Rhodopseudomonas boonkerdii: one gene and its partner. Each later gene encodes a partner of the first gene's protein in a complex. Links are inferred from orthologs where the notes say so. Each region holds a gene or a part of one and is shown on either strand. Other genes may lie near its edges.

What was found.
Region 2: the proteins of trxB (region 1) and trxA are in contact, whole or in part, in a crystal structure (PDB 1F6M), measured with the Escherichia coli proteins. The link is inferred for Rhodopseudomonas boonkerdii from one-to-one orthologs.

Annotation. Positions count from the first base shown.
Region 1 is NZ_CP036537.1:4,726,610-4,743,654, forward strand. Bases 8,087-10,847 are described here. They hold trxB (thioredoxin-disulfide reductase), read left to right. Parts: upstream 8,087-8,864; coding sequence 8,865-9,830; downstream 9,831-10,847. Other genes in these bases: E0H22_RS21735 (Lrp/AsnC family transcriptional regulator), read right to left, coding at 8,127-8,606; E0H22_RS21745 (LysR family transcriptional regulator), read left to right, coding at 9,870-10,763. In the rest of the region: carA (glutamine-hydrolyzing carbamoyl-phosphate synthase small subunit), read left to right, coding at 1-525; E0H22_RS21700 (PaaI family thioesterase), read left to right, coding at 707-1,192; E0H22_RS21705 (Dps family protein), read right to left, coding at 1,251-1,772; E0H22_RS21710 (class I SAM-dependent methyltransferase), read left to right, coding at 2,009-2,704; carB (carbamoyl-phosphate synthase large subunit), read left to right, coding at 3,127-6,591; transcription elongation factor GreA, read left to right, coding at 6,806-7,282; E0H22_RS21730 (DoxX family protein), read left to right, coding at 7,620-8,021; E0H22_RS21750 (heavy metal translocating P-type ATPase), read right to left, coding at 11,080-13,335; E0H22_RS21755 (bifunctional diguanylate cyclase/phosphodiesterase), read left to right, coding at 13,952-16,345; E0H22_RS21760 (ParA family protein), read right to left, coding at 16,418-17,045.
Region 2 is NZ_CP036537.1:394,098-406,532, forward strand. The notes cover bases 1-2,956. They hold trxA (thioredoxin), read right to left. Parts: upstream 1,661-2,956; coding sequence 1,340-1,660; downstream 1-1,339. Other genes in these bases: E0H22_RS01855 (bifunctional folylpolyglutamate synthase/dihydrofolate synthase), read left to right, coding at 1-96; E0H22_RS01860 (metallophosphoesterase family protein), read left to right, coding at 418-1,158; addA (double-strand break repair helicase AddA), read right to left, coding at 1,761-2,956. Also shown: more of addA, read right to left, coding at 2,957-5,252; double-strand break repair protein AddB, read right to left, coding at 5,249-8,440; E0H22_RS01880 (nucleotidyltransferase family protein), read right to left, coding at 8,642-9,364; E0H22_RS01885 (PilZ domain-containing protein), read right to left, coding at 9,498-9,821; tRNA (adenosine(37)-N6)-threonylcarbamoyltransferase complex ATPase subunit type 1 TsaE, read right to left, coding at 10,036-11,559; E0H22_RS01895 (sensor histidine kinase), read right to left, coding at 11,556-12,435. UniProt on the Escherichia coli protein: Participates in various redox reactions through the reversible oxidation of its active center dithiol to a disulfide and catalyzes dithiol-disulfide exchange reactions.

The DNA of each region.
Region 1 (17,045 bases):
CTGCTCGCCGGCGAAGGATGTAAGGTGACGGTCGTTCCCGCCACCACCTCGGCTGACGAGATCCTGGCGATGAAGCCGGATGGCGTTTTCCTGTCCAATGGCCCGGGCGATCCTGCCGAAACCGGTAAATATGCCGTGCCGGTCATCAAGCAGGTGATCGACTCCGGACTGCCGACCTTCGGCATCTGCCTCGGTCACCAGATGCTCGGCCTTGCGGTCGGCGCCAGGACCAAAAAGATGCATCAGGGCCACCACGGTGCAAACCACCCCGTCAAGGACGAGACCACCGGCAAGGTCGAAATCACCTCGATGAATCATGGCTTCGCGGTAGATGAGACGACACTGCCCAAGGGCGCCAAACAGACCCACATCTCGCTGTTCGATGGCTCCAATTGCGGCATCGAACTCGAAGGCAAGCCGGTGTTCTCAGTGCAGTACCACCCGGAAGCATCGCCCGGCCCTCGAGATTCGCACTATTTGTTCAAGCGGTTCGCGGATCTGATGCGGGCGCAGAAGGCGTCGTAAGACGCCGAACCTTCCGCGGTCATTGCGAGCGCAGCGAGGCAATCCAGCTTTGCTGCGCTTTTTGTTTCTGCGCTTCTGTATCGCAGCGCCCCTCCCACGATAGATACAGATCGACGAAAAGCCGTTGGCGAAGGTGTCGCGTTTTTTGTATGATACCCATCATCGTAAACCAGGGAACGCCATGATCGACCAGCCCTCCTCCTTCGGCGTCGTCTCCCCTGCCGTGCTCGCCTCGATGTCCGGCCTCGATTTCGTGCGAAAAATGTTCGCAGGCGACCTGCCGCAGCCGCCGATCATGGAGAACGTCGGGCCGTTCGACTCGAGCGCCGAACATGGCCGTGTGGTGTTTCACAGCGTTCCCGGCATTCGGCACTACAATCCGATCGGCTCGGTGCATGGTGGCTACGCTGCGATCCTGCTGGACTCCGCGATGGGCCTTGCGGTGCATTCGACGCTGCCGCCCGGCTCCGGCTATACCACGCTGGAATTCAAGATCAGCTTCATCCGCGGCATGAGTGAAACCACAGGCACCATCCGCACCGAAGGCAAAGTGCTTAATGTCGGCCGCCGCGCCGGCACGGCGGAAGCAAGGATCACGGATAACAAAGGACGTCTGCTCGCGCACGCGACGACAACCTGTCTGGTGTTCGAGCTTCCAAAGAGCTGACAATAAGAAGCCCCCTCCTTCCGGAGAGGGCTATCGGTAGCGTTTTGATCGACGACAATTATCTCTCGTTGGCGCCTTCCTGGCGGCTGGCCTCGAACAAGAACCAGGTGCGGCGCTCGGTGTCGTCGATGTAGTTTTCCAGAAGACTGGCGCTGGCGACGTCGTTGGCGTCGTCGCAGACCTTATGCGCCTTGCGCAACGCGGCGGCCATCTTCTTGTTGTCTTCCATCAGCTCGTGCAGCATCTCGATGGGCGGCACGTAGTCTTCGTTGTTATCCTTGATGGTCTGCACCTTGGCGATCTCGCCGATCGAGTGCAGCGTGCGACCGCCGATCTTGCGCACGCGCTCTGCGAGCGGATCGGTGGTCGCGAAGATCTGGTCCGCGTGATCGTCGAGCAGCAGATGGTAGTCACGGAAATGGCGGCCCGAAATGTGCCAATGGAAATTCTTCGTCTTCAGATAAAGCGCGAAGGCGTCGGCCAGGAGACCATTGAGCGCTTTTGTGACTTTCTCCACGCCATCCGCGGCAAGGTCTGTCGGGGTGTTGAGATCGGCGGCGATTTTCGATTTGGTGCTCACGTGCGATACCTTCCTATGAACGCGGTCACTGTGGCCAGGCGGGATTGATCGCGCGGAACTGTCTGCGACCAACGGTCCGCCGTGTTGAATGCCCGTGTCTTCGATGACTCCAAAACGTCGAAGTGGCTTGTCGGGTAAAAGGCGTTTCCAAGTTGCCTGGAACGCTTTAGACGGTTTCAACGCAGGACAAGTGTAAGGGTTCCCCTGGAGGGAACAAGGACAAGGCGCGCCGCTGCATGGAAGATTGGATCGATTATTACGATTCCACCCACACGATTTACGCCAGCAAACACCACCGTGACGTCCATTTCGAACTGATCGCCCGCGACATCGCCGGTTACATCCTGTCCAAGGACGCCACCGTCCTCGACTATGCCTGCGGGGAAGCATTGTCGGCCGGCAAGATCGCCGAATCCTGCGCAGAACTCATCCTGGCCGAACCGGCACCGAAGGTGCGTAGCCGGGTGGCAGCGCGCTTTGCGACCAATCCGAAGATCATCGTGCATTCGCTCGACGAGCTCCGCGATCTGCCCGCCGGCTCGATCGATCTCGCCGTCATGAATTCGGTCGCCCAGTATATGACCCAGCACCAGCTGGAAGAGGCCCTCACCATGGTGAAGCGCTTGCTCAAGGCGGACGGCCAACTTGTGGTCGGCGATGTCTTGCCGCCGGAGCTAGGGATGATGACCGACGTACTGGCGCTGCTGCGGCTCGCCACCAAACACGGCTTCCTCTGGGACGCGCTCCTCAGTCTGGTCAAAACCGCCCTGTCCGACTACCGTCAGTTAAGGGCAACGCTCGGTCTGCAGCACTACAGCGCGGCGGACATGATTGCCAAACTTGAGGCAGCAGGATACCGAGCGACGCGCGCCAAGATCAATATCGGCCACAATCAGGCCCGGATGACGTTTGTCGCGCATCGGATCGGTTGATTAGGATCTGAAACGTTAAGGTTAAGAAAACCTTTGTAAAACTGCTGGTAGATCAGCCGTCTGTGATCGATCACAGTGAGAGTGGCCCGGTGGCGGAAATGTCTACGCGGGGGCGAGTGCATCGCTTCATATCCTGGTTCAAGTCCAGGCTGGGCCTCCATCTCTTCGCCGCCTCCGGCGGCTTCGGCTCGGCGAGCTATCATCGGCCCGGGCTTCTCCACAGGCGGGCTCGCCACGCCGTATCGTGGAGCGCGAAGGCGGGTTCAAAAGCCTTCCCTGCCCCGTTATAGTGGTCTAAAGACAGCCGCGCGCGAAGACTGACCAGCTCCTTAAGGGATCAAGGCCCAGTCAGGCGCCCGGGCCGAGGGACGCGCGACTGCGCGCCCTTTTTTTGTGCCGATTTGTCACCACCGCGAGACGTAATGCCAAAACGTACCGACATATCCACCATCCTGATCATCGGCGCCGGTCCCATTGTGATCGGCCAAGCCTGCGAGTTCGATTACTCCGGCACGCAAGCTGTCAAGGCTTTGAAGGAAGAGGGCTATCGCGTCGTTCTCGTGAATTCCAATCCGGCTACGATCATGACCGATCCGGATCTCGCGGACGCGACTTATATCGAGCCAATCACGCCCGAGATTGTCGCCAAGATCATCGAGAAGGAGCGCCATGTCATTCCGGGCGGCTTCGCGCTGTTGCCGACCATGGGCGGCCAGACGGCGCTAAACTGCGCCCTCTCGCTGCGCAAGCAGGGCACACTGGATAAATTTGACGTCGAGATGATCGGCGCCACTGCGGAAGCCATCGACAAGGCGGAAGACCGCCAGCTGTTCCGCGAGGCCATGACCAAGATCGGACTGGAGACACCGAAGTCCCGCCTGGCCAATGCGTCGGACCTCAAGAAGCAGTATCGCGACCAGTATCTTGCCGAAAAGGCAAAGCTCTCCGGCGAAGCCCTTGCCGAGCATGAGCGCCAGTGGGATCTCCACGAAGCTGACCGCCGCAAGCGCTATCAGGAGCATGCCCTCGGTCAGGCGTTGATGGCACTGTCCGAGATCGGCCTGCCGGCGATTATCCGCCCGTCCTTCACCATGGGCGGCACCGGCGGCGGTATTGCCTATAACCGTGAAGAGTTTTTGGACATCATCGAGCGCGGTCTCGATGCGTCTCCGACCAACGAAGTGCTGATCGAAGAGTCTGTGCTCGGCTGGAAAGAGTACGAGATGGAAGTCGTCCGCGATAAAAAGGACAACTGCATCATCATCTGCTCGATCGAGAACCTCGATCCGATGGGCGTCCATACCGGCGACTCCATTACCGTCGCACCGGCGCTGACGCTGACCGACAAGGAATATCAGATCATGCGCGACGCCTCGCTGGCGGTGCTGCGCGAGATCGGCGTCGAGACCGGCGGCTCCAACGTGCAGTTCGGCGTCAATCCTGCCGACGGCCGCATTGTCGTGATCGAAATGAATCCGCGCGTATCGCGCTCGTCGGCACTGGCCTCGAAGGCCACCGGCTTCCCGATCGCCAAGGTCGCAGCGAAACTCGCAATCGGCTACACCCTTGATGAAATCGCCAACGACATCACCGGCGGCGCAACCCCGGCTTCGTTCGAGCCGACCATCGACTATGTCGTCACTAAGATTCCGCGTTTCGCCTTCGAAAAGTTCCCGGGCGCCTCGCGTACGCTGACCACCTCGATGAAGTCGGTTGGCGAAGTGATGGCCATCGGCCGTACCTTCCAGGAATCCCTGCAAAAGGCGCTGCGCGGTCTCGAGACCGGCCTTACCGGCCTCGACGAGATCGAGATCGAGGATCTTGGCCGGGGCGACGACAAGAACGCCATCCGCGCCGCCCTGGGCACGCCAACGCCGGATCGCATTCTGCAGGTCGGTCAAGCCATGCGCCTCGGCTGGACCGATGAAGAAATCTTCAACTCCTGCAAGATCGATCCGTGGTTCCTCGCTCAGATGCGTGGCATCGTGGAAGCGGAAGCCAAGGTGAAGGCTCACGGCCTGCCAACCCACGCCTTCGGCATGCGTTCGCTGAAGGCCATGGGCTTCTCCGATGCCCGCCTCGCGGTGCTCGCCGGCAAGACCGACGCGGAAGTGAAGGCGCTGCGCCGCTCACTCAATGTGCGTCCGGTGTTCAAGCGCATCGACACCTGCGCCGCGGAATTCGCCTCGCCGACCGCTTACATGTACTCGACCTATGAGTCGTCTTTCGCCGGCAATTTCGCCGATGAGAGCCAGCCGTCGGATCGTAACAAGGTCATCATCCTTGGCGGCGGTCCGAACCGGATCGGCCAGGGCATCGAGTTCGATTATTGTTGCTGCCATGCCTGTTTCGCGCTGGCGGATGCCGGCTATGAGACGATCATGGTCAACTGCAATCCGGAGACCGTGTCGACCGACTACGACACCGCGGATCGCCTCTATTTCGAACCGCTGACCGCCGAAGACGTGCTCGAAATCATCGATACCGAGCGGCAAAATGGCAAACTGCATGGCGTGATCGTGCAGTTCGGCGGCCAGACTCCGCTGAAGCTCGCGCGCGCGCTGGAAGCCGCCGATGTACCGATCCTCGGCACCTCGCCGGAGGCCATCGACCTCGCCGAAGACCGCGACCGATTCAAGCGCATCCTCGATAAGCTGAAACTCAAACAGCCGAAGAATGGCATCGCCTATTCGGTCGAGCAGGCACGTCTCGTCGCTGCCGATCTCGGCCTGCCGCTCGTTGTGCGCCCCTCTTACGTTCTCGGCGGCCGCGCGATGCAGATCATCCGCGAGGAAAGCCAGCTCGGCGACTATCTGCTCGGTACCCTCCCCGAGCTGGTGCCCGCCGACGTCAAGGCGCGCTATCCGAACGACAAGACCGGTCAGATCAACACAGTGCTCGGCACCAATCCGCTGCTTTTCGACCGCTATCTCTCCGACGCCATCGAAGTTGACGTGGACTGCCTCTCGGACGGCAAGGACACATTCGTCGTCGGCATCATGGAGCATATCGAAGAGGCCGGCATTCACTCCGGCGACTCCGCCTGCTCGCTGCCGCCGCATTCGCTCGATGAAGCAATGATCGCAGAGCTCGAACGTCAGACCCGCGAACTCGCGCTGGGTCTGGACGTGATCGGTCTGATGAACGTGCAATTCGCGGTCAAAGACGGCGACATCTATGTGCTCGAAGTCAATCCACGTGCCTCTCGCACTGTGCCCTTCGTCGCCAAGGTGATGGGCATGCCCGTCGCCAAGATCGCCGCACGCATCATGGCCGGCGAGAAGCTCGCCGACTTCAAATTGACGAAGCGCAAGCTACAGCATGTCGGGGTGAAGGAATCGGTCTTCCCGTTCGCGCGCTTCCCCGGCGTCGACACGGTGCTCGGTCCGGAGATGCGCTCCACCGGCGAAGTGATGGGCATCGACTCATCGTTCGAGATCGCTTTCGCCAAGAGCCAGCTCGGCGGCGGCACCCGCGTGCCGCGCAAGGGCACGGTGTTCGTCTCCGTGCGTGAGGACGACAAGACGCGCATTCTCGATGCGGTGAAGCTGCTCGCATCGAGCGGTTTCAAGGTCGTCGCCACGTCAGGCACCCAGCGCTTTCTGGTCGACAACGGCGTTGCCGCCGAAAAGATCAACAAGGTGCTGGAGGGTCGCCCGCATATCGTGGATGCCATCACCAATGGCGAGATACAGTTGGTGCTCAACACCACCGACGGTCCGCAGGCGCTGGCCGACAGCCGCTCGCTGCGGCGGGCTGCCCTCTTGCATAAAGTACCATATTACACCACACTTTCAGGGGCCGTGGCGGCTGCCCAGGGGGTCCGTGCCAATATGGGCGGCGACCTTGAGGTCCGCACATTGCAGAGTTACTTTTCCGAAGCCTGACCTCGAACCGGCGCGGCAATCCGGATTGAGGTCGGTCAGGAACAGGTCATGACGGGAACCAGCCGGTCATGAGCCGGTTCTGTTTTGGCGCCTGAATCCTGCATCTGCGCCGGCTGCAACGACAGCCCCGCATATCCCCTGCAGGCCGATTTCACGGACTGAAGAGTTTCGCCGCACGCGCAAGCGTGCGGCATGACGTTAAAGGACGAAGAGAATGGTTGAGAAGGTCCCGATGACCGCTAACGGTTTCGCTGCCCTCGAAGTCGAGCTGAAGGAGCGCCAGACGGTGCACCGTCCGCGCATCATCGAGCAGATCGCCGAAGCGCGCTCTCATGGCGACCTCTCCGAAAACGCCGAATATCACGCGGCGAAGGAAGAGCAGTCGCATAACGAAGGCCGCATCAGCGAGATCGAAGACAAGCTCGCACGCGCCGACATCATCGACATCAGCAAGCTCAGCGGCGACACCATCAAGTTCGGCGCTACCGTCACACTGATCGATGAGGACACCGAGAAGAAGACGGTGTGGCAGATCGTCGGCGAGCCGGAAGCCGATGCCAAGAATGGACGCATCTCGATCACGTCGCCTCTGGCGCGCGCACTGATCGGCAAGAGCAAGGGCACCTCCGTCGAGGTAATCGCCCCAGGCGGATCGAAGGCCTATGAGATTGCCAAGGTGGAGTGGCGCTAACCCAGCCCGTCCGCAACTTGCAGGACATCAAAATTCAGGCCGCGCTTACAGCGCGGCTTTTTTGTTGCCACCGCGCACGTTTGGCGCCGGCGCCAATTGCGCAATCCCGGTGCCGTAACAACGGCCACAACGCACATCCAGAAGATGCAGTTCGGCCGCGAAACACCAGCCGGCAGGGAGCCTCACCGGATAGGCACAGGCTGCAATCATCGGGCTTCACGATGCCAGCAAGGTTGGAAAATTCTTAAGATCACGGCGGTTTTCACACGAGAGTGACCAGTACTTTGTCTGGAGGCGATGCTAGAACTGATCCGTCATTCACAGGGGGACATATGACATGGACCAAGCCTTCGCTAAATTTCAGCCACTCGCATTGAGCCTGTTGCGCTTCATCACCGGCCTCGTGCTGCTGCAATATGGCATCGCCAAGATCTTCAAATTTCCGGTCGTACCTTACTTCGCCAACATCCCGCCATTGATCACGGTGGCCGGTGCGATCGAACTCATCGGCGGCGCATTGCTGCTGCTCGGCCTGTTCACACGCCCGGTCGCCTTCATTCTCTCGGGCCAGATGGCTTGCGCCTACTTCATCGGCCATATGTTCAAGGGCGCTGATCCGGTGTTCCTGCCGCTGCTGAATGGCGGCACGCTGGCTATCGCGCTGTGCTTCACCTGCCTCTATATCGCGACCGCCGGCGGCGGTCCGATCAGCGCCGATGCGGCGATCAAGAAGAGCTGAGGATAATCTTGTAGGGCGGATTAGCCGAAGGCGTAATCCGCCGGCCGAGCCCGTGTGGCGAAGGTCGGCGGATTACGCTTCGCTCATCCGCCCTACGGCTCCGAGCTACTCCGCGTCCTTCAATTCCAACGGCACGGCTGCAGCATATTTCGAATTGTGCAGCACCAGCGATGTCCTGACATTGCGCACATGAGGCGCTGCCGTCAGCTGGCTGACAAAGACCTGAAACGTCGCCATGTCGGGCGCCACGCATTTCAGGATGAAATCGATCTCGCCGGACAGCATCCAGCATTCGCGCACCAGCGGCTCCTTGCGGACGAAATCCTCAAACGCCTTGAGATCGGCATCGGCTTGGCTGGAGAGATGCACCGAGGCGAATACCGTGACATCGAAGCCCAGCTTCCGCGGATCGAGCAACCCCCGATAGCCCTGGATATAGCCGGCCTCCTCGAGCGCGCGGACCCGCCGCAAGCAGGGCGGCGGCGAGATGCCGACCCTTTTCGCCAGTTCCACATTGGTGATTCGGCCGTCGGCCTGAATCTCGGCGAGGATTTTGAGATCGATCTCGTCTAGGCTTTTCGACACGCCGGGTCCCGCTGGTATTCGGAGCAATCAGTCGCGACTTGTTTAGCGCAGACGCCACAACTGGCGCAATTTTATTGCGCGTGCATTGCAGAAATTAAGCCTTCGCGGGGGAAAAATAGACGCCGCGAATTGCAATTCTTGCATAGCTCACCAGATATTCTAGAATTCCTTTCAACGACTTCGCGCCGCTGCGATCGGATCGCCGGCACATTTCGCACCAAGCGCTGACTTTATTGCCCTGCGGAAGGGGACTCGACCATGGCTGCCGCCATTCATGCCAAAGTCGTCATCATCGGCTCCGGTCCCGCCGGCTACACGGCTGCTATTTACGCTGCGCGCGCCATGCTCGAGCCGATCCTGATCCAGGGTATCCAACCCGGCGGCCAGCTCACCATCACAACCGATGTCGAGAACTACCCGGGCTTTGCGGATGTGGTTCAGGGTCCGTGGCTCATGGAGCAGATGGAGAAGCAGGCGCACCATGTCGGCACCAAGATTGTCACTGATCTCGTCACTCACCTGGATCTCTCGCAACGCCCGTTTCGCCTGACCTGCGATTCCGGCGACAGCTATATCGCTGAGACCGTGATCCTCGCCACCGGCGCTCAGGCGCGCTGGCTCGGCCTTCCCTCGGAAGACGCCTTCCAGGGCGGGGGTGTCTCGGCCTGCGCGACCTGTGACGGCTTCTTTTATCGTGGCAAGGAAGTGGTCGTGGTGGGCGGCGGCAACACCGCCGTGGAAGAAGCGCTGTTCCTGACCAATTTCGCCTCGCAAGTCACCATCGTGCATCGCCGTGACCATTTCCGTGCTGAGCGCATCCTGCAGGAGCGCCTGTTCAAGCATCCTAAGATCAAGGTGGTGTGGGACAGTGCGATCGACGAGATCTGCGGCACCCAGGGTCCGGCCAAGGTGACGCATGTACGTCTGAAGAACGTCAAGACCGGCGTCACCACGGAACTACCTGCCGACGGCGTTTTCATCGCCATCGGCCATGCACCGGCGACCGAGCTGGTGAAGGGTCAACTCAAGCTGAAGCCCTCCGGCTATGTCGAGGTCGCCGCCAATTCCACCGCGACCTCGGTGCCTGGCGTGTTCGCTGCCGGCGATGTCGCCGACGAAACCTATCGCCAAGCCGTCACTGCGGCCGGCATGGGCTGCATGGCGGCGCTGGAAGCCGAGCGTTTCCTCGCTGCACATGCCCACGACCGCGCAGCAGCCGAGTAATTCACAACTGTGCCACGAACCCGCAACGGATCTACGGATATGGATTGGGATAAGCTGAAGGTGTTTCACGCGGCGGCGGAAGCGGGAAGCTTCACGCATGCAGGGGAGCAGCTTGGGCTGTCTCAGTCGGCGGTATCGCGCCAAGTCTCCGCGCTGGAGCAGGAACTAGCGGTCTCGCTGTTCCACCGCCATGCGCGCGGCCTGATCCTGACCGAGCAGGGCGACCTGCTGTTCCGCACCGCCCATGACGTGTTCATGCAGTTGCAGGCGGCCCGCGCCAAGCTCACCGACAGCCGCGAGCGCCCCAGCGGCGACCTCAAGGTCACCACGACCCCAGGGGTCGGCATCAACTGGTTGATTCCTCGTCTGGGCGAATTCACCGCGCTCTATCCTGAAATCCGCATCTCGCTGATCGTCACCGACGAGGAACTCGATCTCTCCATGCGCGAGGCCGATGTCGCGATCCGCACCCGCAAGCCGACCCAGCCCGACCTTATCCAGCGCAAGCTGTTCGCTATGGGGTTCCACGCTTATTGTTCGCCGGAATACATCAAGCATTTCGGTACACCGCGTACCCTCGATGAACTGGATGGACATCGCATCATCATGCTGAGCGATGCGCAGGTGTCTCCGCACCTGCAGAACCGAAGCTGGCTGATCGATGCCGGTCGCAACGGTAACGGGCCGCGCGAGGCCTATTTCAAGGTGAACAATATCCTGGGCCTGATGCGCGCCTGCCAGCAGGGTCTCGGCATCGCAGCGTTGCCGGACTATTTGGTCGAAGAGAACGACCGCTTGGTTCAACTCTTCAGCGAGTCGGATTCGATTCAACTCGACACGTATTTTGTCTATCCGGAAGAGTTGAAAACCGTGGCGCGCGTGCAGGTATTCCGCGACTTCATCGTCAGCAAGGCACAGCGCTGGCCGTCGTAACCCGCTAAATATAGCGCCCGCTTTTTATCAGGGCAGGCATGCCCACGCTGCTGGCATGTCTGACATGACAAGTCATGCGTTGCTGTAGGACGGCTGTGGAGATCATACTCATCAAACGCTGAGGCTCGTGCCGCGCATTTGTCCCCCTCCTCCAGTGGTGCGGGTCTCAGTTATCCCTCTTGGAAGGTGATTGTGTCGGCCTCTCGAAGGCCAATACCTCGAAGCCGGGCTCGAAAGAGACCGGCTTTTTTTTGCTCCGGGCCGATCGATGGCAGGACGGCGTTGAACTTAACGCTACGTCCTGCCTTCATTGCGATCAATCCAGCCTGATCTTCGCCAGTCGCAGCGCGTTCCCGATCACGCTGACCGACGATAGCGCCATTGCAGCGGCGGCGACCATTGGCGACAACAGGAGGCCGAAAACCGGATACAGCAGACCCGCTGCAACCGGCACACCCGCCACATTGTAGATGAAGGCAAATGCGAGGTTCTGCCGGATATTGCTCATCACGGCTTTCGATAGTTCCCGCGCACGCACGAGCCCCATCAGGTCGCCCGCCAGCAATGTCACACCCGCGCTCTCGATTGCGACGTCGGTTCCCGTGCCCATGGCAATGCCGACATCAGCTGCAGCCAGTGCAGGCGCGTCGTTGACGCCATCGCCGACCATCGCAATCCGCAAGCCTTCGTCGCGCAAACGCGTGACAACATCACTCTTGCGTTCCGGCAACACGCCCGCCTCGACCTCGTCGATCTTCAACGTCTTTGCAACGGCTTTCGCCGTTGTCGCATTGTCGCCGGTGAGCATGACGACGCGCAGTCCGTCAGCCCGCAGTTTTTCAAGCGCGCCCTGCGCCGACGGTTTCACTGGATCGGCAATCGCCATGACACCCGCAACGCGGTCATCGACAGCCACGAAGATGGCGGTCGCACCATTCTGCCGCGCCTGCTCGGCAACATCATCGCATGGCGTGGTATCCACCTTCAATTCGCTCATCAGCATGGCATTGCCCAGCGCGACGCGCTTGCCATCGACGACACCCCACGCGCCCTTACCCGATGGCGAAGCGAAGTCGCTGGCATCGCTCAGCAACACATTGCGTTGCTTTGCTTCGTCAACGATAGCCTGCGCCAGCGGATGCTCGCTGGAACGTTCGATGCTTGCAGCAAGCTGCAGAAGGTCACTTTCGCTGAACCCGTCCGCAGGCGTGATGCCGACCAGCTTCGGCTTGCCTTCCGTGAGCGTCCCTGTCTTGTCGATGACGATGGTGTCGATGCGTTCCAGCCGCTCCAAAGCCTGGGCGTCACGCACAAGAATGCCGGCATGGGCGCCGCGGCCGACGCCAACCATGATGGACATTGGCGTTGCGAGACCGAGCGCGCATGGGCACGCGATGATCAGAACGGTAACGGCCGCAACCAATGCAAACGCCAGCCGTGGCTCCGGCCCCAGGGTTGCCCAGGCAATGAATGCGATCACGGCCACCACGAGTACGGCCGGCACGAACCAACCGGCAACTCGATCTGCGAGACGCTGAATCGGCGCGCGCGAGCGTTGCGCCTTGGCAACCATATCGACGATCCGCGAGAGCATCGTATCGCGACCGATCTTGTCTGCCTGCAGCACCAGCCCGCCGCTTTGATTGACGGTGCCACCGATCACACGGGCGCCTTCGACCTTGCTCACCGGCATGGACTCGCCGGTGACCATGGATTCATCGACGGAGGAATGCCCCTCAGTCACGACGCCATCGACCGGAATTTTCTCGCCCGGCCGCACGCGCAGCAGGTCGCCGATGGCAATCGCATCGATCGCGATGTCTTCGTCACCATCCTTGCCGATGCGTCGCGCGGTCTTCGGGGCAAGCCCGAGCAGCGCGCGGATCGCACCCGAGGTCTGGTTGCGCGCACGCAATTCGAGCACCTGCCCCAACAGCACCAGCACCGTGATGACCGCAGCCGCTTCGAAATACACGGCCACCGCACCGTGATGATCGCGGAATGCAGCGGGAAAGACGCCGGGCGTCAAAGTCGCGACGACGCTGTACACCCAGGCCACGCCGGTGCCCATGGCAATCAGCGTGAACATGTTGAGATTGCGCGTCACCACCGAGCGCCAGCCGCGCTCAAAAAAAGGAGCGCCCGCCCACAGCACCACTGGCGTCGCCAGAACGAGCGAGATCCAGTTCGACGTTGTCTGCGATACCAGATGCATCAGACCGAGATGCGCGCCCATTTCCAGCACGAAGACTGGCAATGTCAGCGCCAGCGCGATCCAAAAGCGCCGCGTCATGTCGACAAGCTCAGGATCCGGCTTGTCGTCGAGCGAGATTTGCTCCGGTTCAAGCGCCATGCCGCAGATCGGACAACTGCCAGGTCCCTCCTGGCGGACCTCGGGGTGCATCGGACAAGTATAGATGGTGCCGGCCGGCACAGGCGGGGCAGGCTCTTTCGGCTTCAGGAAGCTCTCTGGATCGGCTTTGAAGCGTTCGCGGCAGCGCGCGCTGCAGAAGAAGTATTCCTGGTCCCGATAGGTCAGGCGATGCTTGGCCGTCGCCGGATCGACACTCATGCCACAGACCGGATCGATCGCTTTGGCCGGCCCGGCCTCATTGTGATGGTGGCCGTGCGAACAGCATCCGCCGTGCTTGTGGCCGGCGTGCGCGTCGTGCCCTGTATGCGTGTGAGTTGTCCCTGACACCGTAACCTCGCCTCTCCAGACATATACCCTACGGGGGTATATGGACCTGTCGCGCGGGCAAATCAAGGCCACCCGTCAAACCGCCTAAGCAGATCGCAATTACGAACGCCGCGACGGCGAAAAACGAACTGGCCGACGGGATGCATCGGCTACTGTGTCGGACAGGCCACCTGTCGACGACGCGAAATCGCAGAGCTGGACGAGAAGAGTGAACCGGGCCGATCAAATGACCGCGGACACCTGTGCGTCGCGACTTTATCAGCACGGTTGACGGGAGGTTACCCGTTTCACTCTTTTTGGTTGCTGATTGAATAAAACACGCGCAAGAGGACAAGCCTTCGGCGTCAAAAACACATCGCTTTACCGCTGGACGGCAACACGCCCCTGGGCGCTCCGATCGGCGAGCCGATAGGTATTTACGTGTCTTTACATACTTACATCTAGCGTCCCGCGCAGTTTCAGTGCTTCCATCTGCGGTACGCATTTCATGCTCACTATTTATAACTGCATCGCCAATGCCCACGATCTTCGTCTCGTCGGGCTTGCGGCCGTCATCTGCGCGATCGCATCGGTCACTGCCGTCACCCTGCTGCGCCACGCGCGAAATGCGGAAGGCGGCATGAGCTATCTCTGGCTCGGCGTATCCGCGATCTCGACCGGATTCGGCATCTGGGCCACGCATTTCGTCGCCATGCTGGCGTTCACCCCCGGCATCCCGAGCGGCTACAATATTGTGCTCACAGCGGTCTCGCTGGTCGCGGCGATCCTGCTCACCGGTACAGGTCTCGCCATCGCGCTCATCCCCAATGTCCGCATCGCTCCTGCCGTTGGCGGCAGCGTCGTTGCCGGCGGCATCGCTGCGATGCATTACACGGGCATGGCCGCCTTCGAAGTGCAGGCCACCATGCATTGGGATGTCGCGCTGGTGATTTCGTCGATCGTCGTCGGCGGTGCGCTCGGCGCTCTCGCGCTGCCGGTCGCCCTGCATAGCGACGGGGCATCGTGGCGCATCGGGGGTGCGCTGTTGCTGACGCTGGCCATCTGCAGCCATCATTTCACTGCAATGAGCGCCGTCACCATCATTCCCGACTCGAGCATAGCGATCTCACCGCTGTCGGTCCCCGCCCCCTGGCTCGCGCTCGGCGTAGCTCTGATCAGTTTCGCCATCATCGGGCTTGCCGTGGGCGGAATCGCGCTCGACATCCGCGACCGCCGCCGCACCGATCTCGAAGCCGATCGCATGCTCGGCCTTGCCAATGCGGCGATCGAAGGTTTGATCGTGTGCGATGGCGACACCATCGTCACGGTCAACAACAGCTTTGCCGCGCTGGCCTGCGCTTCGACGGAAAGTTTTGCCGGCAAGCGTCTCGATGCCTGCTTCCCCGATGACCTGCCGCGCGCAGGCCTGATCTCGCGACCCGATCAACCCGTCGAAGCGAGTCTTCGTGCAGGCCGCGGCCTCCCCGTGCCGGTCGAACTCATCCAGCGGCAGATCGATTTCGCCGGCCGACCGCATCAGGTGATTGCTGTGCGCGATCTCCGTGCACGCAAGGAAGCCGAGCAACATATTCGTTTCCTTGCCCATCACGACGCGCTCACGGGCCTGTCCAATCGCAGCTACTTCAACGATCGCGTCGATGCCGAAATCGCAAACATGCAGCCTGGGCGGAAGCACGCGATACTCTGCCTCGACCTCGACCGTTTCAAGGAAGTCAACGATCTGTTCGGTCATGCGGCCGGCGACAATGTCCTGCAGACTGTCGCAGCGCATGTCGGTAGCCTGCTTGACGACGGCCAGGTGATGGCCCGCCTCGGCGGCGATGAGTTCGCGATCCTGATGCCCAACATCCGGCACAACGCTGCCGCAGAGAAAATGGCGCAGCGGGTGCTCGAAATACTGCGCGAGCGCGACGATGCTTCCGAACTCGGCAGCGTCTCCAGCAGCATCGGCATTGCACTTTATCCTGACGACGCCGACGACCGCGAGTCCGTGCTGGCGCATGCTGACACCGCGCTGTACCGCGCCAAGTCCGACGGCCGCGCCACCTATCGCTTCTACGAGACCGGCATGGGCGATGCTGTGCGTGACCGCCGCATGCTGGAGCACGACCTGCGCGGCGCCGTCGCTGGCGATCAGATGAGCCTCGTCTATCAACCTCAGGAAGGCATGCAGCGCGGCGCGGTGATCGGCTTCGAGGCGCTGCTGCGATGGACCCATCCAACCCGCGGCATGGTATCGCCCGCGATCTTTATTCCGATCGCGGAAGAAACCGGCTCCATTCTCGAAATCGGCGAATGGGTCATGCGCACCGCATGTACGGAAGCCGCGAGATGGAAGCGGCCACTGACCATCGCAGTGAACGTATCGGCCGTGCAAATCTATCACGACAATTTCGTGCCGATGGTCCACCAGATCCTGTTGGAGACGGGTCTTGTGCCATCGCGCCTTGAGCTCGAAATTACAGAAACCGCGCTGATCCGCGATCTCAACCGCGCGCTCTCTGCGCTGCGCCGGATCAAGGCGCTCGGCGTGCGCATCGCCATGGACGACTTTGGAACCGGTTATTCGTCGCTGTCGAACCTGCGCGCCTTTCCGTTCGACAAGATCAAGATCGACGGCTCGTTCATCAAATCGGTTAACAATAACGGTCAGGCGGCGACCATCGTCCGCGCCGTGGTCGGTCTTGGCCGGGGATTGGGGCTGCCGGTGCTGGCGGAAGGTGTCGAGACCGAAGCCGAACTCAAGTTCCTCAACGAGGAGAAATGCGACGAGGTACAGGGCTATCTGCTCGGGAAGCCGGCGAGCATCGATCATTTCGCCCATGTGACCGAAGGCCTGCCGCAGCAGTCACCGATCTCAGTCGACGCCCAGGTCGCCTGATTCCGTCACAAACAAAAAAACGCGCGAGGATATCGCGCGTTTTTTTTTCGAAATTGGAGGAAGCGGAAACGATCAGGCCGCCTGCTTGTGCATCGCTCCGGATGCCGATGCCTGACCGCGAATGGCTTTGATCGAACGCTCGATCGCCGACCACAGCTTGCTGATCTCGCTGGCCGCGCGACCATCCGCCGAATATTCGCGGGCGCCTTCGCCCTGACCGAGTGCGAGCAGCAGATCCGCACGGTTGGTGATCTGCCCGGACCAGACCGGCGCCTTGAATTTGGCGAGGGCTTCGCGGGCGAGCGACACGATACGGCTTTCCGATTCATCGCGACGCGCCGGGGCGCCGTTGATGACCACCGCATAAGGTTTGCGTGCCGAACGGCAGGACTGAATCGTCGCCTGCACGGCATCGACGTCAAACACGCCGGGACGCGCGGGGATGATCACCATGGTTGCATTCTTGATGGCGTCATCGACGACAGCCGACGTATTCGGCGGTGTGTCGATAAACACCCATTCGACACCATCGCGCTTTGCGGCTGCGATGATTTCGGAGACGCTGCGGTTCGCCACCTTCAACGGCGGTTCATTCGTTCCGCGGAGCTTGTGCCAGAGAGTGAGCGATCCCTGCGGATCGGCGTCGATGAGCAAACATGATCTCGTCGGCTTGTGTACTTGAGCTGCAAGATGAGCAGCC
Region 2 (12,435 bases), 4.3 Mb from region 1 along the record:
CGGCTTGCTTACGAGGTGCCGCCGCGGGTGCTGATCTGCGGCTCGCTCTATCTGGCGGGCCATGTTCTTGCGGAAAACGGCACGCTGCCGACATAACCTCCGCCCGTCATCCTAAGGAGCCGCGTAGCGGCGTCTCCCAGCGAATGGCGTAGCCATTCGCAAGGGATGGCCGAAGAGCGCCGGGCCAAGCCATCTCATGGTTCGAGACGGCGCTGCGCGCCTCCTCACCATGAGGGGCGGTGTGTCGCGCTCCGTCTGGGCGACCAGCAGCGCCAAACGACGGACTGCATTTCCAGTCAGACTCTCAGGATAAGGGGGCGGAGTTTTGTACTTTGTGAAAACGGCACGCTACCTGCATAAAAACACATCGATATCAGTCATCTCTGATTGATTCCTGCTTGATTCTGGGGAGGTTCGATGCGCTTCGCTGCTATTGCCGACGTTCACGGCAATCATTTTGCCCTTGAGGCTGTTGTCGCCGATATCCGTGCGCAAGGCATCGCCGACATCGTCAATCTTGGCGACATGGCCAGCGGTGCGCTCGATGCGCGCCGTGCGGTCGAGGTCATGATGGGCCTCAATGCCGCCAATGTCCGCGGCAATCATGATCGTTACATCACCGACTACAAGCTTGATGACATGTGGCCGTCCGATCGGCTGGCACACAGCCAGCTCGAACCGGCGCAGATGGAATGGCTGCGTGCGCTACCCTTCAGCGCGATCTATCGCGATGAGGTCTATCTCTGTCACGCGTCGCCGGATGACGACAACGCTTACTGGACGGAAGCGGTGACGCCTGAAGGCGTGGTCCATATGGCTTCGATCGAATCCATCGAGGAGAAGGCCAAGGGCATCACGCAATCGCTCATCCTGTGCGCGCACACCCATATCGCCCGCTCGGTGCGGCTCCGCGATGGCCGCATGATCGTCAATCCCGGCAGCGTCGGCGGCCCCGGCTATCGCGATGTCGCGCCTTATCCGCACACGCTCGAAGTCGGCACGCCCGATGCGTGCTACGCAATTCTGGATTCCACCTCAGGACGCTGGGACGTGACATTCCGTCAGGTGCCCTATGACCACGAAGCGATGGCTGCACTGGCGCGGCAGAACGGGCGGCCCGAATGGGCGAGCGCGCTGGCAACAGGATGGATCAGATAACTCTGCCCCTCATGGTGAGGAGCGCGCCCTTGCGCGCGTCTCGAACCATGAGTTGACCGAACTCCGTCACCATCCTTCGAGACGCGGCCTGCGGCCGCTCCTCAGGATGAGGGGGAGCAGCAAACAAAAACGGCCGGCGAGATACTCACCGGCCGTCCTTCAAACTCACATCGTCCGCAGCTTATACCGCCGACGAAATCCACTGCTGCAGTTTCGCCTTCGGCGCAGCGCCGACCTGACGGGAGGCCATTTCGCCGCCCTTGAAGATCATCAGCGTCGGGATCGACATCACGCCGTATTTCGAGGCGGTCTTCGGGTTCTCGTCCACATTCAGCTTCACGATGGTGACTTTCTCGCCCATCGCGGCCGAAATCTCGTCGAGGGCCGGGGCGATCATGCGGCAGGGGCCGCACCATTCGGCCCAGAAATCGACGACCACCGGGCCCGGCGCGCCGAGCACCGCGGTTTCGAAATCGGCGTCTGAAACCTTGCCAACACCCATGATCTTGTCCTCGTTCTCGTCAATGAAGGCGCCTCGGGAATCGTGCGCCAGAAATGATGCATCCAACCTATGAATGCCCCCTTGCCGGGTCAAGGCATGGTCACGCAGCGATGATGGCGGCCAGCTCCGCGTCCAGCGCGGCGCTGGAAATCTCCATCATCTCAATGGTTTCCGTCCAGAGCAGGGCGGCGCGCACGGGCCGGTCGGGATACAGTTTCGCCAGCACCCCGCGATACAGGGCGAGCTGCCGGATATAGGCTTTTGGCGCGGCCACGAGCTTGCGGGGCGGATTGTGGTTGGTCTTGTAATCGACGATTCGCACTTCTGTGGATTTCGCCACCAGCCGATCAATCTGCCCCGACACGAGAAAGGTCGAGCCGTCGAGGCGCTTGAGGCGGCCGGCCACCGCGACCTCCGCCCGGCTGCCCGGTGCGAACAGCGCAGCGAGACCTGGCTCGGCCAGCAACGTGAGCACCTGCCGGGCCAGGGTGCCGCGCTCGATTTCGGTCCAGTTGCTGGCGTTACGGGCGAGAAACGCCATCGCCGTGTCCTGTCGCTTGTCCGCGGCGATGTCGGGCAGCGATTGCAGCAGCCGATGCACCAGATTGCCGCGCTGCCGGGCCATCTTCCGTTGCCGTTCCGTGTCGTCGCCGCGCGGTGCGAAGCGGTCGTCATCCTCCGCGTCCGAAGGCCGCAGCAGGCTTTCGCGCCGCGGCTGATCGCCGGCCGTTCCGCGTAGCCAAGCCGGCTGTTCGATCGGCGCAGCCGCCGTTACGGTCGCCGCGGTGCTCCGCGCCGGCGCGGTGTCGCCCGGCTTGGTATAGCGCTTCACCACGCCGTCCGGCGCGCGCACCTCTTGCAGATGCAGGCCGGATGTTTCCAGTCCCTTCTGGATCAGGTCATACCAGGAATGCTCGCGCACGGCGTTGCGGTTGCCCGGCATGCAGCCGCCGACAATCAGCCGGTCTGCCGCACGCGTCATTGCCACATAGAGCAGCCGCCGATATTCGTCCTCGGTGTCCTTGATCATCGCGGCGCGGGCCGTCGCGACCGCTTCCGGATCATCGCTCTTCTTGCCGGCCCAAACCACGACGCCGGCCGCGCCTGGCGCGGCATTGCCTGTCGGTAGCTGGATCAGGTTCATCCGCTGCGAGTCAGATGGGGACGAGGTCGTGTCCACCATGAACACAACCGGTGCTTCCAGACCTTTCGCACCATGCACGGTCATCACCCGCACCTCGTCGCGCGTGATCTCCATGTCGCGTTTCACTTCAGTATCCGCCGCGCGCAGCCAGGTGACGAACCCTTGCAGTGACGCTGGCGCCTTGCGCTCGTAACCGAGCGCAAGTTCGAGGAATTCGTCGAGCGCATCATTGGCCTCATGGCCGAGCCGCCGCAGGATGCGCGCCCGCCCCCCATCGCCGCCGAGCAGCCACGCATAGAAGGCGAACGGCGTCTCGCTGGCGAAGTGTCGTTCGCAGGCGATCAATCGTGCCAGCGCGCCATTCAGCTTGGCATCGCCGGCCGCCTTTTCGCCGAGCGAGGCGCGCAGCGACAGTCCATTCCGGTCCCACGCGATCTTGAACAGGTCGTCGTCGTCGAGTCCGAACAGCGGGCTTTTCAGCGCCGTGGCGAGCGCGAGGTCGTCCTGTGGCAGCAGCAGCGCATCGGCGAGGTTCATCAGATCGATGATGGCAATGTGCTCGGTCAGTTTCAGCCGGTCGGCGCCGGCCACGGGAATATCGGCATGTTTCAGCGCCTGGATGATCGCATCGAACGCCGCACCGCGCCGCCGCACCAGGATCAGGATGTCGCCATAAGACAGCCGGCGCCGCTTGCCGAGCGGTCCTGTCTCTGTTCTTGCCGCGAGCAGCGCCTTGATCTCCGCCTGAACGCGCCGCGCCAGCTTCACCTCAGGGCTGGTCTCGGAACGCTTGTCGAACGGCGCGTCCCAGCCCTCGATGCTCGGTCGCTCGTCGGGCTGTTCCAGTTCCCACAGGTCGATCAGGCTCGGTCCGGCATCCTCCAGCGATTCATGGCCGGGCGGCGCGCTGTCATTGTGAATGCTGCGATAGATCGCTTCATCGCGAAACACGTGATCGACCGACTGCAGGATCGCTGCGCCGGTACGAAACGAATAGGTGAAGGCGACCGGATCGAATCTCAGTCCGGCATTGGTGAAGCGTGTCTGCAGCGCGCGCCGGCGTTCGTCGAACTCGCGCGGTGCCGCGCCCTGGAACGAGAAGATCGACTGCTTCTCGTCGCCGACGGCGAAGATCGTCCGCTTGACGCCGTCGCGCGCGCCTTCGCCGGAGGTGAATTCCGCGATCAGATGCGTGAGAATATCCCATTGCCGCGGGCTCGTATCCTGTGCCTCGTCGATCAGCACGTGATCGACACCGCGATCGAGCTTGTAATGTACCCAGCCTGCGGCGCCGCTATCGAGCAGCGCCAGCGTCCGGTCGATCAGGTCGTCATAATCGAGCAGCCCGCGTTCGATCTTCTCGCGGCGATAATTTTCCGCCACCTGGCTTGCGATCGCCAGCAGAGCCTCCGTGCGTTCGCGCGTGGCGACGCCGCGGCGGCGGTCCAGCAGCGGGATGATGCGCTCGCCCTCGCGCTGCAGAGTGGCCAGCACATCGGGGCGGTCATCCGAAATCTTCTTGGTCGCCAGCGATTTTCGCAGGCTCTGCTCCTTGGTCAGGAACAGTTCGAGATACTTTTCGACCTGCTCGGTGCCGAAGAGAACGAGCGCGTCGCGCAGCCGCGTTGCCTGATCGCCATCGGTCTTGCTGCCGGTCGCAAGAATGTCGGCGGTGGCGATCCAGTCCCTGCGCGGCAAATGCGGGCCATCGACGATCTCAAGCTCGATCGCCTCGCGTGTATCGGTCGCGGACACGCCGAGCGTCGCGCAAAGCTGCGCCATCGCGATCTCGGTCGAGCCGGCATGAGCGATCCACGCCAGAAACTTATCGCGGCTCAGGCTCGCTTCGCGCACGACTTCGCGGAAGGTGACATCGGCGGCCGAAGTCATAGCGACAGTCAACGCCCTGCCTTCGGCGCTATCGGGCGCAGCTGCGGCTTGCAGCAGCACCTTGAGCGACGCGCGCTCCATCATCTCGTTCTGGTCGCGATCGTCGAGCACGCTGAAGCGGGCCGGCACGTTCGACTCGAACGGAAATTGCTGCAGCAGCCGTGTGCAGAGGGCGTGGATGGTCTGCACCTTGAGTCCGCCCGGCGTCTCCAGCGCGCTTGCGAACAGTTCGCGGGCTCGTGCGCGCATCCGCGCATTCGGCGTGGCTACGCCCGCATTGCGAATTTCTGTATCGAGCGCGGCGTCATCCAGCGTGACCCAATGCCCGAGCCGCGAAAATACGCGTTCCGCCATATTCGCTGCGGCGGCCTTGGTGAAGGTCACGCACAGAATTTTCTCCGGCGGCACGCCGTCGAGCAGCAGACGGATCACGCGGTTGACCAGCACATAGGTTTTGCCAGAGCCGGCATTGGCCGAAACGAATACCGAGGATGACGGGTCCGAAGCCAGCTTCTGCCTTGCCGTCGCGGCGTCGGGAATGTTGCGTGGGCCGCTCATGCCTCGGCTCCCCCGGAGGTGCCGCCATTGGCGGACCACTCCTTGATGCGAGCGAGATCGTCATAGGTGCCGTAGCGGTTCGACCACATGGACAGCGCGAGGGATGTGTAGCCCTGCGTTTCGTCCTCGAATTTTCGAATGAGGCCTTCGAGACGTGCGCGCGCCTCGATCGCGGCATCGTCGGGATGCTGCGGCTCGTCCTTGCGCTCGATACGCAGCTCGATGGGACGTTCCTCACCTGGTGGGTTGTTGCCGCTGAGGCGAACATAAGTGAGTTCGCTCACCGAGCTGCCTGCGGCAATGCCCGGGAAGCCGCCTTCGCGCAGGATCGCGGCTTCCAGCGTGAGCTGCGGCGACAGCCCCATCCTCACCTGTTTGCCCGTTGGCGGATTGCCGGTTTTGTAGTCGAGCAGCGCGAAGGTGCGGTCCGTGCGATGCTCGATACGGTCGGCGCGCGCTGTCAGCGTAAAGATCCGGCCTTGATCGAGCGGAATCCTGATTTCGCCTCCCACTTCCGCATCGATGCTGGCAACATTGATACGCCGTTCGATCTCCCAGTTCGCAAACCAGGATGCGATGCGCAGGAACCGCGGCCACCACAGCGCTTGCGCCTCCGGGCGGTTCATCAGTGGAGCGAAATGCGCTTTGCCGATGTTGCGAAGCGCCGCAGCAGGGTCGGGCGGCAGCGCCTTGCTGAACTCCAGCGTGAAATCGCCGATCGCATTGTGGATCGCCGAGCCGCGATCGGCGGCGGACAGCGGCATGTCCACGGGATCGAGCGGCGCGAGACCGAGAATGTATTTCGCATAGATCGAATAGGGATCGCGCAGCCAGTCCTCGATGGCAGTGACCGAGAGGCGCAGCGGCCGCGCGATCAGTGGCGGCTTCGGCTCCGGCTGCGTGATCGGCGTGACCTTGTCGGGCTGGTCCAGCGTTTCAGCATAGCGCACATAGGTCTCGCCGGCCTTGACCGCGGCTGCCCAGCGGTCCTCGCCCGCCACCGCTTCCAGGCGATGCAGGAACCGCGAGGCGACCGCCGGCGCACCGCCGACCTTTGCGGCATGGCTGAGGATCACTTCGTCATGGCCGAGCAACTGCACGAAGTCGTGGGCGGTGAGGCCGATGCGGCGCTCCGGCAGGTCGAGGCCGAGCTGGTTACGCATCGGCCGGCTCAGCCACGGGTCGATTCGTGGCGACGGCGGCCAGACACCCTCGACAAGGCCGCCGAGAATGACGCGATCGGATTGTGTGAGACGTGCCTCGAGCTGACCAAAGATGCGGAGCTTGGCATCGGCGACCTCCGGCCGTCGCACGATGCGATCGCCGAAGGCGGTCTGAAACACTTCCGGGTAGTCGCGCAGTTGCAGCGTAAGCCCGGAGAGGCGCAGCCGGTCCGCGCCGCCATCCTCCGGCGTCTCCATGACGCAGAGATCTTCGAACGCGTTCGCTAGCGCATTGCCACCTGTCCGGCCGGCCAGCGCAATGGCGCCGCCTTTGTCGTCGCGCGACAATCGCTCGATCGCCTCGCGGTGTCGCCTTGCGACCTCGGCGAAATCGATGGGGCGGGTCGGATGGATGCTCTCCAGCGGCGCCAGCGCCGTCTGCAGTTCCGCGATCAGATCTTCGGTACGGTCGAGCCTCTCGCCAGCGAGCTTCGCCCTCGGCTCTGCCGCGTGCAACATCGAGGCCTCACGGCGATGCAGCTTGCCGAGTTCGTCGCGGAAACGCGCGAAATCCTGTTTGAGTCCCGCAGTGCCCGGCGCCGGTCGCGTGCCGCGCAGCAATGCCAGCTCCAGCGTTTCGATAGCGTCCTTCCAGCCGTATGCCTGCTTGCCGAGCCGAAACAACGGATGTTTCAGCAGCGCGAGCAGCGTTGCCGGCTCGAACTGTTCGGCCGCAGCCTCGGCAACGAGTCGCGTGAAAATGCCTGCAGATGTTTCGGTCAGCGAATCGCCGCCGGAATCGTCGAACAACAGGTTCCAGCGTCCCAATGCCGCCATCACGCGCCGCGCCAGCGCGCGATCCGGCGTCACCAGCGCGGCGGATTTGTTCTGCTCATGGGCCTCGCGCATCGCGATCGCTATGCTGAGCGCTTCCATTTCCGGATTGGCGGCGGCAATGACAGAGAGTTTCGTCATGCCCGCAGCGATCTTCTGCTGAACGACGGGCTCGGCAAGGCGCTGATGCCATTGCGCCGTCGCATTGGACGGCCGCATCGCCTCCGAAGCCAGCAATTCGCGCCCATGTGGCGAAGGCGTGCCGAGGACGGTCACATCGCTGCGCTTGATATCGAAACGTTCCAGCAGCGCATGCAGCGCATATTGCGGATGGTTCGATGCAGAGGATTCGACGAAGCCCAGCACGTCCCTGCTGCCGCCGATCAGCTGCCACGAGGCCTCGTCCAGATCGGTGTCGAGGCCCGGTAGCACCACGGCGCCGTGCGGAAGCTGCGCCACTGCGTGCAAAAACTTCGCCGTGGTCGGCATCGAGCCGGTGGAGCCTGCGGCGATAATCGGCCCGCCTTTGTGCGCCTTCAGCCGCGCCGCTTCTGCATCGATCAGGAGGTCGCGCCGCACCGCCGGCTCGATGGCGTCGTGCGCCGTCATGATGTTCGGCCACACCTCCCTGGCGATGGAAAGGAATTGCAGCGTCAGTTGCCAGTAGCGGTCGAGCGCATCGGGCACGAGGCCGTCGAGCGCGCTCCACTTGACCTGGCGTGTCGCCATGTCATCCATCAGCCGCCCCAGATCGTCGGCCAGCGCGAGTGTAGAGGCGGGGCCGCCCACCACCAGCGGTGCCTGTGCGGGATCGCCGGGCGCGAGCCGCTTGGCCCAGGCGCCGATCAGTTGCGCCAGCAGCAGGCGGCGCTGCAGGCCATCGAGCGCGCGTGGCATGTCGGGGAGGTCCAGCGTCTCGGGCGCCGCCGCGTGCGCGAAAACGAGTTCTTCTTCATCCACATCGCCGAGCGGTACGATGCGTGGCAACAGCACGGCATCGCCGCCAAGCACGTCGAGAAACGCTTCCTGCGCCATGCGTCCCGCGCGCCGCGTCGGCAGGTACAGCGTGACGGTGGCGAGCTTTTCGCGATCATCGCGCGCCGAGAAGCCATCGATCAGCGTGCCATCCACCAGCGCCGCGACCAGCGTGCGCAGAAACGGCGCGGAAGGTGGAATGGTGAAAACGCGCATGATCGGCCCGATTCGGAGAACCGGTGCATCATGGCATGGGCGGCGCCGCTAAGGGAGTCGCGTGCTCCGAACCTCATGGTGAGGAGCGCGCCCTTTGCGCGCGTCTCGAACCATAAGCTGGCCGGTTCGGAGCGTAGCAACCATCCTTCGAGACGCCGCTACGCGACTCCTCAGGATGAGGGTGGAACTCAGGGCTGCTCGCTAAGCCACGCTTGCCAGGAACGCATCTTCCGCGGCGCGCACCGCGTCCGGCGTGCCGACATGCATCCACACACCGTCCAAACGCAGGCCGTAAAGACGCTCGGCTTCATTGGCGCGGTCGAACAGCTTTGTCAGCGCAAACTCACCGGAGGGCGCATCGGCAAAAATCGCAGGCGAAAGAATCGCGACGCCGGCATAGACGAACGGCACCACCTGATTCTCTTTCCGGCGGCGCAGCGTGCCATCGGCACGCATCTCGTAATCGCCCTTGCCGCTATAGCCGATGCTGTTCGCGGTCGGTGCCATCAGCAGCAGGATATCCATCTTCGCCGGATCGAAATTCTCTGCGAGGCGCACGAGATTGGAGCGCGCGCCGTCGATCCACAGGGTGTCGGCATTGAGATGATAGAACGGCGCGTCGCCCAGCAGCGGCAGCGCCTTCTTGACGCCGCCACCGGTGCCGAGCACCTGGTCGCGTTCGTCGGAGATGATGATCTTCGGCGCGGTGCGCGACTTGACGTGATCGATAATCTGATCCGGCAGGTAATGTACATTGACCACGGCCTCGCCAATATCGGCGGCAGCGAGCTTGTCGAGCACGTGATCGAGCAGCGGCTGGCCGGCGACGGCAACGAGTGGTTTCGGCATGGTCTCGGTGAGCGGGCGCATGCGCAGCCCGAGGCCGGCAGCGAGAACCATGGCTTTGGTGGGCTTCACGGACATGACGATGCGTCTTTGGGTTCGACTCGGATGACGATTGGAGTGTAGCACGCCGTGCGGTATCGCGCATAAATTGATCGAGCAATAAGCGGACGATGTGACGACGATGCGACACCGTAACGCGCGTCAACAGCGCTTAGGCGTTCGCTGCTTCGCTCTCCTGCGGTCTGGAATTTTTCTTCTTCTTGTCGCCGGGTTTGAGGAAATTCACGCCGATCTGGTCGCCATTCACCCAGCCGAGTTCGCAGCGTCGATAAGCCAGGCCGGTGGATGACAGCAGCAGGAAGAATTCTTTCAGGTTAAGTCCTTCGACCGAGCTTCCGACGGTCAGCTTCGCACCGGTTTCGGATACGTCTTCGAGAACGCAGGCGCGGCGCCAAGTGCCGTCGATGCCCATCATCTGCGCGGGAAAGCCGCGCTCGAATACGACCCGATGATCCGTTCGTCGTTCCGTCGTCATGCTGACCGATCCTTACGCAACACCGCATGCCCATCACGCGAGGCATGGCCGATCCAGACGACAAGAGTAAGGCGATCGTGGCTAAGATTGCGTTAAGGATTGGGGGATGGGTGCACGTGACTGTTGCCGCCCGGCTTCTGCGATTAGACTGCACAGACGTCGTTTACTGGATCTCCGCTTTTGCGGGGATCGCATGCGGGGCAGACGGATCGTGCTATCCCCCCGGCGCCGGTACATACCGCTCATACCATGCGCGAAATTCAGCCAGCCGCGGATGCGCCAGCGAACGGGTGAGATAGGTCCAGATGCGCGGCTGGTGTTTCAGATAGTGTGGCTTGCCGTCGCGGCGGTTCAAACGTGCGAACGTTCCCAGCAGCCGTGTGTTCCGCTGCGCGGACATGATCGCATAGAGCTCCGCAAAGCCGGCGGCGTCGAAATCCGGCGCCGCTGTGCGCCGTGCCTTGATGTAGCGCGACAGCAGGGCGAGCTCGGTGGCCTCGGGCACGTCGATGCGCGCATCCTGTAGCAGCGAGACGACATCATAGGCCGGCGGACCCAGCACCGTATCCTGGAAGTCGATGACACCGATCCGGTTGATCCCGTCGCGCTCCGGCAGCCAGATCATGTTCGGCGAATGGAAGTCGCGCAGCACCCAGGTGCGCACCGTGACTTCGATCGAGGTGAGAAGATCGCGCCAGAGCGCGATGAACTCCGCCTGCAGTACCTCACTCGGCGCTGCACCGCGATCCGGCAGATACCATTCCGGCATCAGACCCACTTCGATCAGCAGCGCTTCAGTGTCGAAGACTGGGATCGCATAATCTCGATGCGGCAACAGCGGCAGCGTGTCCGGTAACGTCTTGCTGTGCAGCATGGCAAGCATGTCCGTCGCCGCCTGATAGCGCTCGACCATTGGCGCGGGAGGCGATCCCGCGATCACGCCTTCCGTACCGAAGTCCTCGGTGATCAGAAAGCCTGTATCGAGGTCGGCATGATGGATGACGGGTGCGGAGATGCCTTGCGCGCGCAACCCATTGGCGATGGCGACAAACGGCTTCACGTCTTCGGCCAGATGCACCGCGGCACTATACGACTTGCCGGCATAGATGGGCGCGCCGTCCGGCCGCTTCGGCGCATTCATCAGGATGAAAACGCCGTCATCCCTGATCAGCCGCGCATAGGAGCGTGTCGACGCGTCGCCCGCCATGCGTCTGCGGTTGGCCTCGAGATAGCCCGCCTGTTCGAGAAATTCCCGCAGCGCCTGCAGCCGCTGCACGATCGTTGCGGCCTTGCCATAACCGGTAATCTCTGCGGCGCGCGCCAGCGAGCCGAGCGCCGGGCGATGCGTCAATGCAATGTCGATGCGGTCGGCGGGCAGATCGCCCGCGGCGCGCTCCGGCCATTCGATCAGCGCGACGGTGCCGTCGGGCAACGGGGAGAGGCCGATCTCCTCCATCTCGGCGGGATCGGTAATGCGATAGAGATCCGCATGCACCAGCGGGAACGATGGCAGGTCGTAGCTCTGCGCCAGCGTGAAGGTCGGGCTCGGCACTTCCAGTTCGTCGTCGTCCGCGAGATAGCGGATCATCGCCCGTGCCGCAGAGGTCTTGCCGGCGCCAAGATCGCCGGACAGCGTGATCACATCGCCGGCGCCGATCAGCAGCGCGAGATCGGCCATCAATGCTGCTGTGGCCACTTCATTGGGCAATGCGAGCGAAAAGGTAAAAGGCGTGCTCATTCGGCCGCGTTGCGGTGCGCGGACTGGTCGAGTGGGAAGTCGCAGCTCACCGTGGTGCCGCGTCCCACCACGGAGTCGATCCGTACCTTGCCGCCATGCAGTTCGACGAAGGAACGCACCAGCGAAAGGCCGAGGCCGGCGCCGCGATGGCGCGATCCGTTGGCGTGGCTCTCGAACCAGTCGAACACCTTGTCCTGCTTGTCCGGGGGGATGCCGGGGCCGCGGTCGGTCACCGAGAAGGTGATCATGTGTTCGCTGCGGGCAGCCTTCAGGGTTACCGCAGAATCATGTGGTGCGAAGCCGACCGCATTGGCGAGCAGATTGTACAGCACCTGCACCACGCGGCTCTCGTCGCCGATGAAGCTGCCGATATCGGCACCGACATCCACCTGCAGCGCGATGCGGTCGCGCGCGAGGCGGTCCTGCACGCCTTCGGCCGCGGCATCGATGGTCTTGCGGATGTCGATCGGGCCGAGATTGAGCGACATGGCGCCGGCGTCGATGGTGGCGAGATCGAGAATGTTATTGATGATCGCCAGAAGCGCCGAGGTAGAGGTGGTGATGTAGTCGAGATATTCGGCCTGCTTGGCCAGCAGCGGGCCGGTCGAGGAATCGCTGAGCAGGTGTGCGAAGCCGATGATGGTGGTGAGCGGCGAGCGCAGCTCGTAGGAGACGTGGTGGACGAAATCCACCTTCATCTGGTCGGCTGCCTCCAGCGCCTCGTTGCGCTCGCGCAGAGCACGTTCGACATTCTCGGCATCGGAAATATCCTGGAATGTGAGCATAGTGGCGCCGTCGGGAAGCGGCATGCACATGCAGGCCAGCACGCTGCCGTCCTTGCGTTCCATCTTCAGCGGCACCGGCGCGCGATTGTCG